3 regions of the Aliiglaciecola sp. genome follow, and region 1 is predicted to be linked to each of the others. Evidence: predicted binding sites of a transcription regulator. Region 1 holds the regulator's gene; each other region holds the start of a gene.
What was found. Region 1 encodes sigma-54, which starts transcription at its own class of promoters, with help from an activator protein. Its sites were predicted from a motif close to GTTGGCACGNNNNTNGNNT; they were not measured.
Positions count from the first base shown of each region.

Region 2: the regulator sigma-54 is predicted to act here: its motif matches at 852-870, upstream of ABJV04_RS08175 (flagellar basal body rod protein FlgF).
Region 3: the regulator sigma-54 is predicted to act here: its motif matches at 999-1,017, upstream of ABJV04_RS01880 (kinase).

Region 1 is NZ_JBDWYG010000037.1:53,655-55,862, forward strand. Features, by position in the region: gene lptB (LPS export ABC transporter ATP-binding protein) at 1-374, shown strand, start outside; gene ABJV04_RS08855 (RNA polymerase factor sigma-54) at 436-1,914, shown strand; gene hpf (ribosome hibernation promoting factor) at 1,942-2,208, shown strand, end outside.
Region 2 is NZ_JBDWYG010000033.1:221,209-223,416, forward strand. Features, by position in the region: gene flgE (flagellar hook protein FlgE) at 1-727, shown strand, start outside; gene ABJV04_RS08175 (flagellar basal body rod protein FlgF) at 908-1,651, shown strand; gene flgG (flagellar basal-body rod protein FlgG) at 1,681-2,208, shown strand, end outside.
Region 3 is NZ_JBDWYG010000010.1:32,994-35,201, forward strand. Features, by position in the region: gene moaA (GTP 3',8-cyclase MoaA) at 1-587, opposite strand, end outside; molybdenum cofactor riboswitch at 578-806, opposite strand; gene ABJV04_RS01880 (kinase) at 1,075-1,989, shown strand; gene ABJV04_RS01885 (HAD-IIB family hydrolase) at 1,986-2,208, shown strand, end outside.

The DNA of each region.
Region 1 (2,208 bases):
CAGATGCATTACTCGACGAGTTTAATATAAATCATATCCGTAATAGCCTAGGAATGAGTTTATCTGGCGGAGAACGCAGAAGAGTCGAAATAGCACGGGCCTTGGCCGCCGCACCCGAATTTATTTTATTAGATGAACCTTTTGCAGGTGTCGATCCAATTTCTGTAAATGATATAAAAAAAATAATTCAACACCTGCGCGATAGAGGTATTGGAGTATTAATAACTGACCATAATGTACGTGAAACCCTAGACGTGTGTGAAAAAGCGTATATTGTGAGTCATGGTGAATTGATAGCTTCTGGAACTGCAGAAGAAGTTTTAAATAATCAACAAGTCAGAGATGTATACCTTGGCGAGCAATTCAAGCTATAGTACAGGTATGTTGTTTTTAACCAAAGCTTTGTGGCTAAACAAGTAAGAATATAAAAACTAAATGAAACCCTCGTTACAATTAAAATTCAGCCAGCAACTAACAATGACGCCTCAATTGCAACAGGCTATCCGTCTATTGCAGTTGTCAACGCTGGATTTACAACAGGAAATACAAGAAGCTTTAGAATCCAACCCGCTTTTAGAAGTAGAGGATGGTTCGGACATCCCCACAGGAGATTCCGCATTAGCAGATAGTAATGATAAATTCACGGAAGAAACCGTATCCGCCAGTTCTGACTCAATGGATACAAACGAGGCATTAGAAAAAGCAGATATTCCGGACGAATTACCCATAGATAGCACTTGGGATGAATATATCAGTGCATCTTCAGCACCCGCATCAATTAGTGGTGGCAGCGGTGGTGATGATGATCAAATTTTCCAAGGTGAAACCAGCGAAAATATACAAGATCATTTGTTATGGCAAATGCGCTTAACCCCCTTTTCCGAAGTAGATACCGCTATTGCCATTGCCATCATCGACTCAATCGATGAATCTGGATATTTAACCATTAGTACTGAAGAAGTGCTCGCGAGTCTCGATCACGAAGAGGTTGAACTGGATGAAGTTGAGTGTGTTCTAAAACGCATTCAAATGTTCGATCCTATCGGTTCTGGCTCTCGAAATCCTCAAGAGTGTTTGATGGTACAAATGAATCAATTTGCCCCAGATACACCTTGGTTAAATGAAGCTAAATTATTAATTAGTGAATATGCAGACCTTTTAGGTAGCAAAGATTACCGCACGTTAATGCGCAAAACTCGTTTAAAAGAAGACGAATTACGCGAAGCAATGCGTTTGTTGCAAACATTAAACCCTCGCCCAGGCAGCGCCCTAATAATTGGTGAATCCGAATACGTGATTCCTGATGTTTCTGTAATGAAAAAGAATGGCCGCTGGCAAGTAGAGTTAAATCCCGACAGTTTGCCTAAGCTAAATGTTAATCAGCAATATGCAGCTATGAGCCGCAATGCTAAAAATACCAGCGACAGTCAGTTCATTCGTTCACATATGCAAGAAGCCAAGTGGTTTATTAAAAGCCTTGAAAGCCGAAACGATACATTGCTCAAAGTAGCCAATTGTATTGTTCAGCAACAAGTCGGATTTTTCGAGCATGGTCCGGAAATGATGAAACCAATGGTGTTAAATGATGTCGCAGAAATGGTGGATATGCATGAATCAACTATTTCCCGTGTTACTACACAAAAATATATGCATACACCAAGAGGAATTTACGAACTGAAGTACTTTTTCTCCAGCCATGTTGCCACAGACTCTGGCGGAGAGTGTTCTTCAACGGCAATTCGCGCACTAATTAAAAAACTTGTCGCTGCAGAGCTTCCAACTAAGCCACTTAGCGATAGTAAGATTGCTGATCTATTGGCTGACCAAGGTATACAGGTTGCCCGTAGAACAATAGCAAAATACCGGGAGTCTTTATCGATCCCACCGTCTAACCAACGCAAGAGCCTGCTGTAGGCTCGTTAACAGAAGGAATACGCTAATATGCAAATTAACCTTACTGGCCATCATGTAGAAATTACAGATTCATTGCGAGATTATGTAGACACTAAATTTACAAAGTTAGAAAGGCATTTTGATCACATCAACAATGTCCATGTCATTCTCAATGTCGAAAAGCTTAATCAAAAAGCTGAAGCGACAGTTCATCTTAGCGGAGGCGAAGTTTTTGCAACCTCAGAACATAACGATATGTACGCAGCCATTGACGGATTAATAGATAAGCTTGATCGACAGGTGATCAAGCACAAG
Region 2 (2,208 bases), on a different contig from region 1:
ATGGGTAGTTGTTAACTATGTTGATGACACTGCTATTGATACCGCAGGTGATACTGAAAATGTAGCTGGTACAGATCCGAATAACATTGCAGGTTCAGTATCCTTAGGAGCTGATGCGGTCTCTGGATTTAGAATGCAGTTTAGTAGCGGCGGTGATTTTATTGGTATTCAAAATGGTGATGGTACTCCTGTTGCCACCGGCGATGTGACGACTGTTCAGTTAGGTAACCCGCCGTTGACAAACGGTTCTGATGCAACTCAGACGATTACAACAAACTTCGCACTTGAAGTTGGTAGTGCAACGGCAGATGAACCGACACAGTTTGCGTCTTCTTTTGAAGTAACCTCATTAGAACAAGATGGACTTGCTGTAGGTCGACTTACCGGAATTGATATCGGTCCAGATGGGTTGGTTCGTGCTACATTCTCAAATGGTACCTCAGAACCTGTTGTCCGTGTTGCTCTGGCTCGTTTTGCTAACGAACAAGGGTTGACGCAACAAAGTAGTACCCAATGGAAAGAGAGTATTTTATCTGGAGAAGCCCTTGCTGGTGAAGCGACTACGGGTACCTTTGGAGATATAAATTCCTCAGCACTTGAACAAGCGAATGTGAATTTGACCACGGAGTTGATTGATATGATTATTGCTCAACGTAACTTCCAAGCTAACTCACGGGCCCTTGAGGTAAATAACCAACTTAACCAAACTATCTTAAATATCCGATAACTTGGTTTGAGATATACAATACCGCTCCAATAAGAGCGGTATTTTTTTGTTTAATTTCAACTAGATACCCACTAACCATATACATCTAAGAAATCAAGCTCGTTTAATTCCTATTTTTTGTTCCGATGGCATCTTTATTGCAACTCTTTAGGTTACGTTAACCAGAGTCAATAAGTTGTCATGGATAAATTACTCTATATTTCAGCCAGCGGAGCCAGCCAAGACCTATTGGGCACGGCCGTGCGCGCCAACAATTTAGCGAATGCGCAAACCAACGGTTTTAAAGCCATGTTGGAAAATGCGAGAGCCATGCCGGCATACGGCGAAGGTTTGCCGACTCGGGTATTTTCAATGACAGAATCCCCCTTCAATAATTATGAGGGTGGCGCAATGATCCAAACCGATCGCGAATTAGACGTAGCGATTCAAGGTGATGGTTGGCTTAGCGTAATTGATGCCCAGGGCAACGAAGCTTATACCCGCGCAGGTAGTCTGCAATTAGGGCCAGATGGCGGTCTTGAAGATGCCAGTGGAAATTCAGTGTTAGGTGACGCTGGTGGCATATTTTTGCCCATTCCACTTTCGAATATCAATATTGCTAACGATGGGACTATTTCCGTTCGTCCACAGGGAGCCCCTGAAACGGTATTGGAAGAAGTGGGCAGGTTAAAGTTAGTAAATCCCAACGTTGCAGATATGAAACGTGGTGAAGATGGTTTATTTCGTCTGAAAAATGGTCAAGAAGCCAATGAAGATATAAACGTACGACTTCGTACCGGAATGGTAGAAGGCAGTAACGTAAATGCCATTGACGAAATGGTAAATATGATCAGCCTGCAGCGCCACTACGAGTTACAAGTGAAGATGATGAAAAAGGCCGACACCTTAGATATGCGCGGCAATCAATTACTCAGAATAATTTAGAACTAAACATTAAATAGCGGAGGTGAATTATGCACCCAGCACTTTGGATAAGTAAAACAGGGCTCGATGCAGCTCAAACAGATGTATCGGTCATATCCAATAACTTGGCTAACGCCAGTACAGTGGGTTTTAAAAAGGATAGAGCGATCTTTGAAGATTTACTCTATCAAAATATCAATCAACCAGGCGGCCGTTCTTCTGCGGATACTGAGTTGCCATCAGGATTAATGTTAGGTGCAGGTAGTAAAGTTGTTGCTACCCAAAAATCTCATACCCAGGGCAATATGTTGACCACTGATAATGCCTTAGATATGTCAATCCAGGGGCAAGGGTTTTTCGAAATCCTACAACCTGATGGCACTATTGCATATACCCGAAACGGGCAATTTACCTTAGATGATCAAGGACAAATTGTTACACCTGGCGCTGGTTTTTTATTACAACCAAACATTACGATCCCAGAAGATGCTCAGCAAATAACCATTTCTCAAGATGGTGAAATTTCAGCTTCTATTCGTGGTCAAGCAGATCCAACCGTATTGGGACAACTCAGTTTA
Region 3 (2,208 bases), on a different contig from region 1:
AAGTCTTTATTATCGCCTGTTTCCATCAATTCGATCAGTCGAAAGGTAATCGGCGTATGTTTTAACCAGGATAAAAAGGCACCGAGTTCATTACCATTGTATTGACGCATTAAAACGCCATTAACTTTAACCTTCAATCCACGTTCTAAGCCACGTTTAATACCTGACAAGATGGTTTCCAGTTTATCGTGACCGGTAATACTTTCAAACATACGGGGATCAAGGCTATCAATACTGACATTCAATAAATTGAGACCAGCATCTACCCAAGAGTCTACTTGCTGTTCTAAACGATAGCCGTTGGTGGTAATGGCTACCTGTTCTACGCCAGTGGTTGAGGCCGCAATTTGAATAATCTGTGGCAGATCTTTACGTAACGAGGGCTCTCCCCCTGTTATCCTAATTTTTTTGGTTCCTAAGTCTGCAAAACCCGCACAAATTTGGCGAATTTCAGACAAACCTAAAAAATTACGATCGGAGTCGCATTGATAACCATCAGGTAGGCAATAGTCGCAACTGAAGTTACATACATCTGTGACGGACAACCGCAAGTAATGGAAGCGGCGCCCAAATTTATCTTTTAACACGTTAAACACCTTTCCAAAGTCATGAACAACCAAATTGTTGTACATGTAGCGGGAGGCAAACTAGTTTCCCAATTTACCCTGGCAACCCATAATAGTTGCGGCCAAAATTACTTATATTGTTTATTAAGGTTTTCATCGAAGAGGTTTAAATTCACCTTTAAAAAACCTTAATATCTATCTGCAATACTTAGTAACAGAGGCTCGGAGTTTCATTTTAAGTACCATTTGCTAATTAGTAATATCGCTTAGGATATTAAGTTGTTACTCCATAAGAGTATAGCATTGATGATAACGTCATTTAACCTCACTATGGAGGTGCAACGCAAATGGTTTATGTTTGTTAACCATGCAAGACAATACTTGCTATCAAAACGATAATTTGCTTTATTTGATAACTAAAGTTAGCACTATATTGGCACGTTTGTTGTAAGTTCTATTTGATGATTATAAATATTCCAGTTAATTATTTACTCTATAAAGGCCAATTTTGAAGGTAACTCCAGAATCTAAAAGGCTAGTTGAAGCCTTTATCGAAAAACACCAACTCGATACGAACTTTAGCGATGTTGCGCTAACATGGTTCATCCCTTTAGCTGAAAAACTAAAATTGCACCACGAGAGTGCAAAAAGACCGATCTTCATCGGTGTAAATGGATGCCAAGGTTCCGGAAAATCGACTCTCACCGAGCTTTTACTCACCTATTTGACTGAGGTAAAACAATTAAAAGTTATAAACCTTTCATTAGATGACTTTTATTTTTCAAAAGCCTATCGCCAAGAATTAGCCCATAGCATACACCCGCTATTAGCAACTCGTGGCGTGCCAGGTACCCATGATACGAAACTATTGAATCAGGTTTTACTCAGTTTAAAACAACAACAAACTGGCTTTCCGATTCCAAGGTTTAATAAGGCAACGGATGATCCCTTCCCTAAAGAAGAATGGCCGGTTATCGAACAGCCAGTAGATATTATTTTAATGGAAGGATGGTGCTGGGGTGTTACTGCGCAAACTAATGAGCAACTCAGCACACCAATAAATACATTGGAGTCTGAAGAAGACAGTGACGGTGCTTGGCGTACTTACGTCAATCAACAATTACAAACAGAATATCAAAATTTATATCAATTAATGGATTTTTGGATAATGCTTAAAGCACCTTCTTTTGAGTGTGTTTTCGACTGGCGACTTCAACAAGAGCAAAAGCTTATTCAAAAATTGGCAACTGCTTCTGACTCAGAAGCTAAAAGTGGGATTATGTCAGCAAACGAAATCAAACGATTTATTCAGCATTATCAAAGATTAACAGAGCAGAGTTTAGCTACCCTTAAAGACTCTTGTGATGTGGTATTTGAATTAGATAAACACCGAAAAATTATTAACGTAAAGGGGGTAAAATGAGCGACCAGTTTGTCATTTTTACCGATATGGATGGCACCTTACTGGATCATCACTCTTACAGTCACGAAGCCGCTCAAAAGATGCTTTCTTTCTTGAAAAAAAATAGCATTCCAGTTATTCCAAATACCAGCAAAACCTACGATGAAATGCAGGAATTAACTGACCAATTGGGCATTGAAGGCCCCTTTATTGTCGAAAATGGTGCTGCTATTCATATTC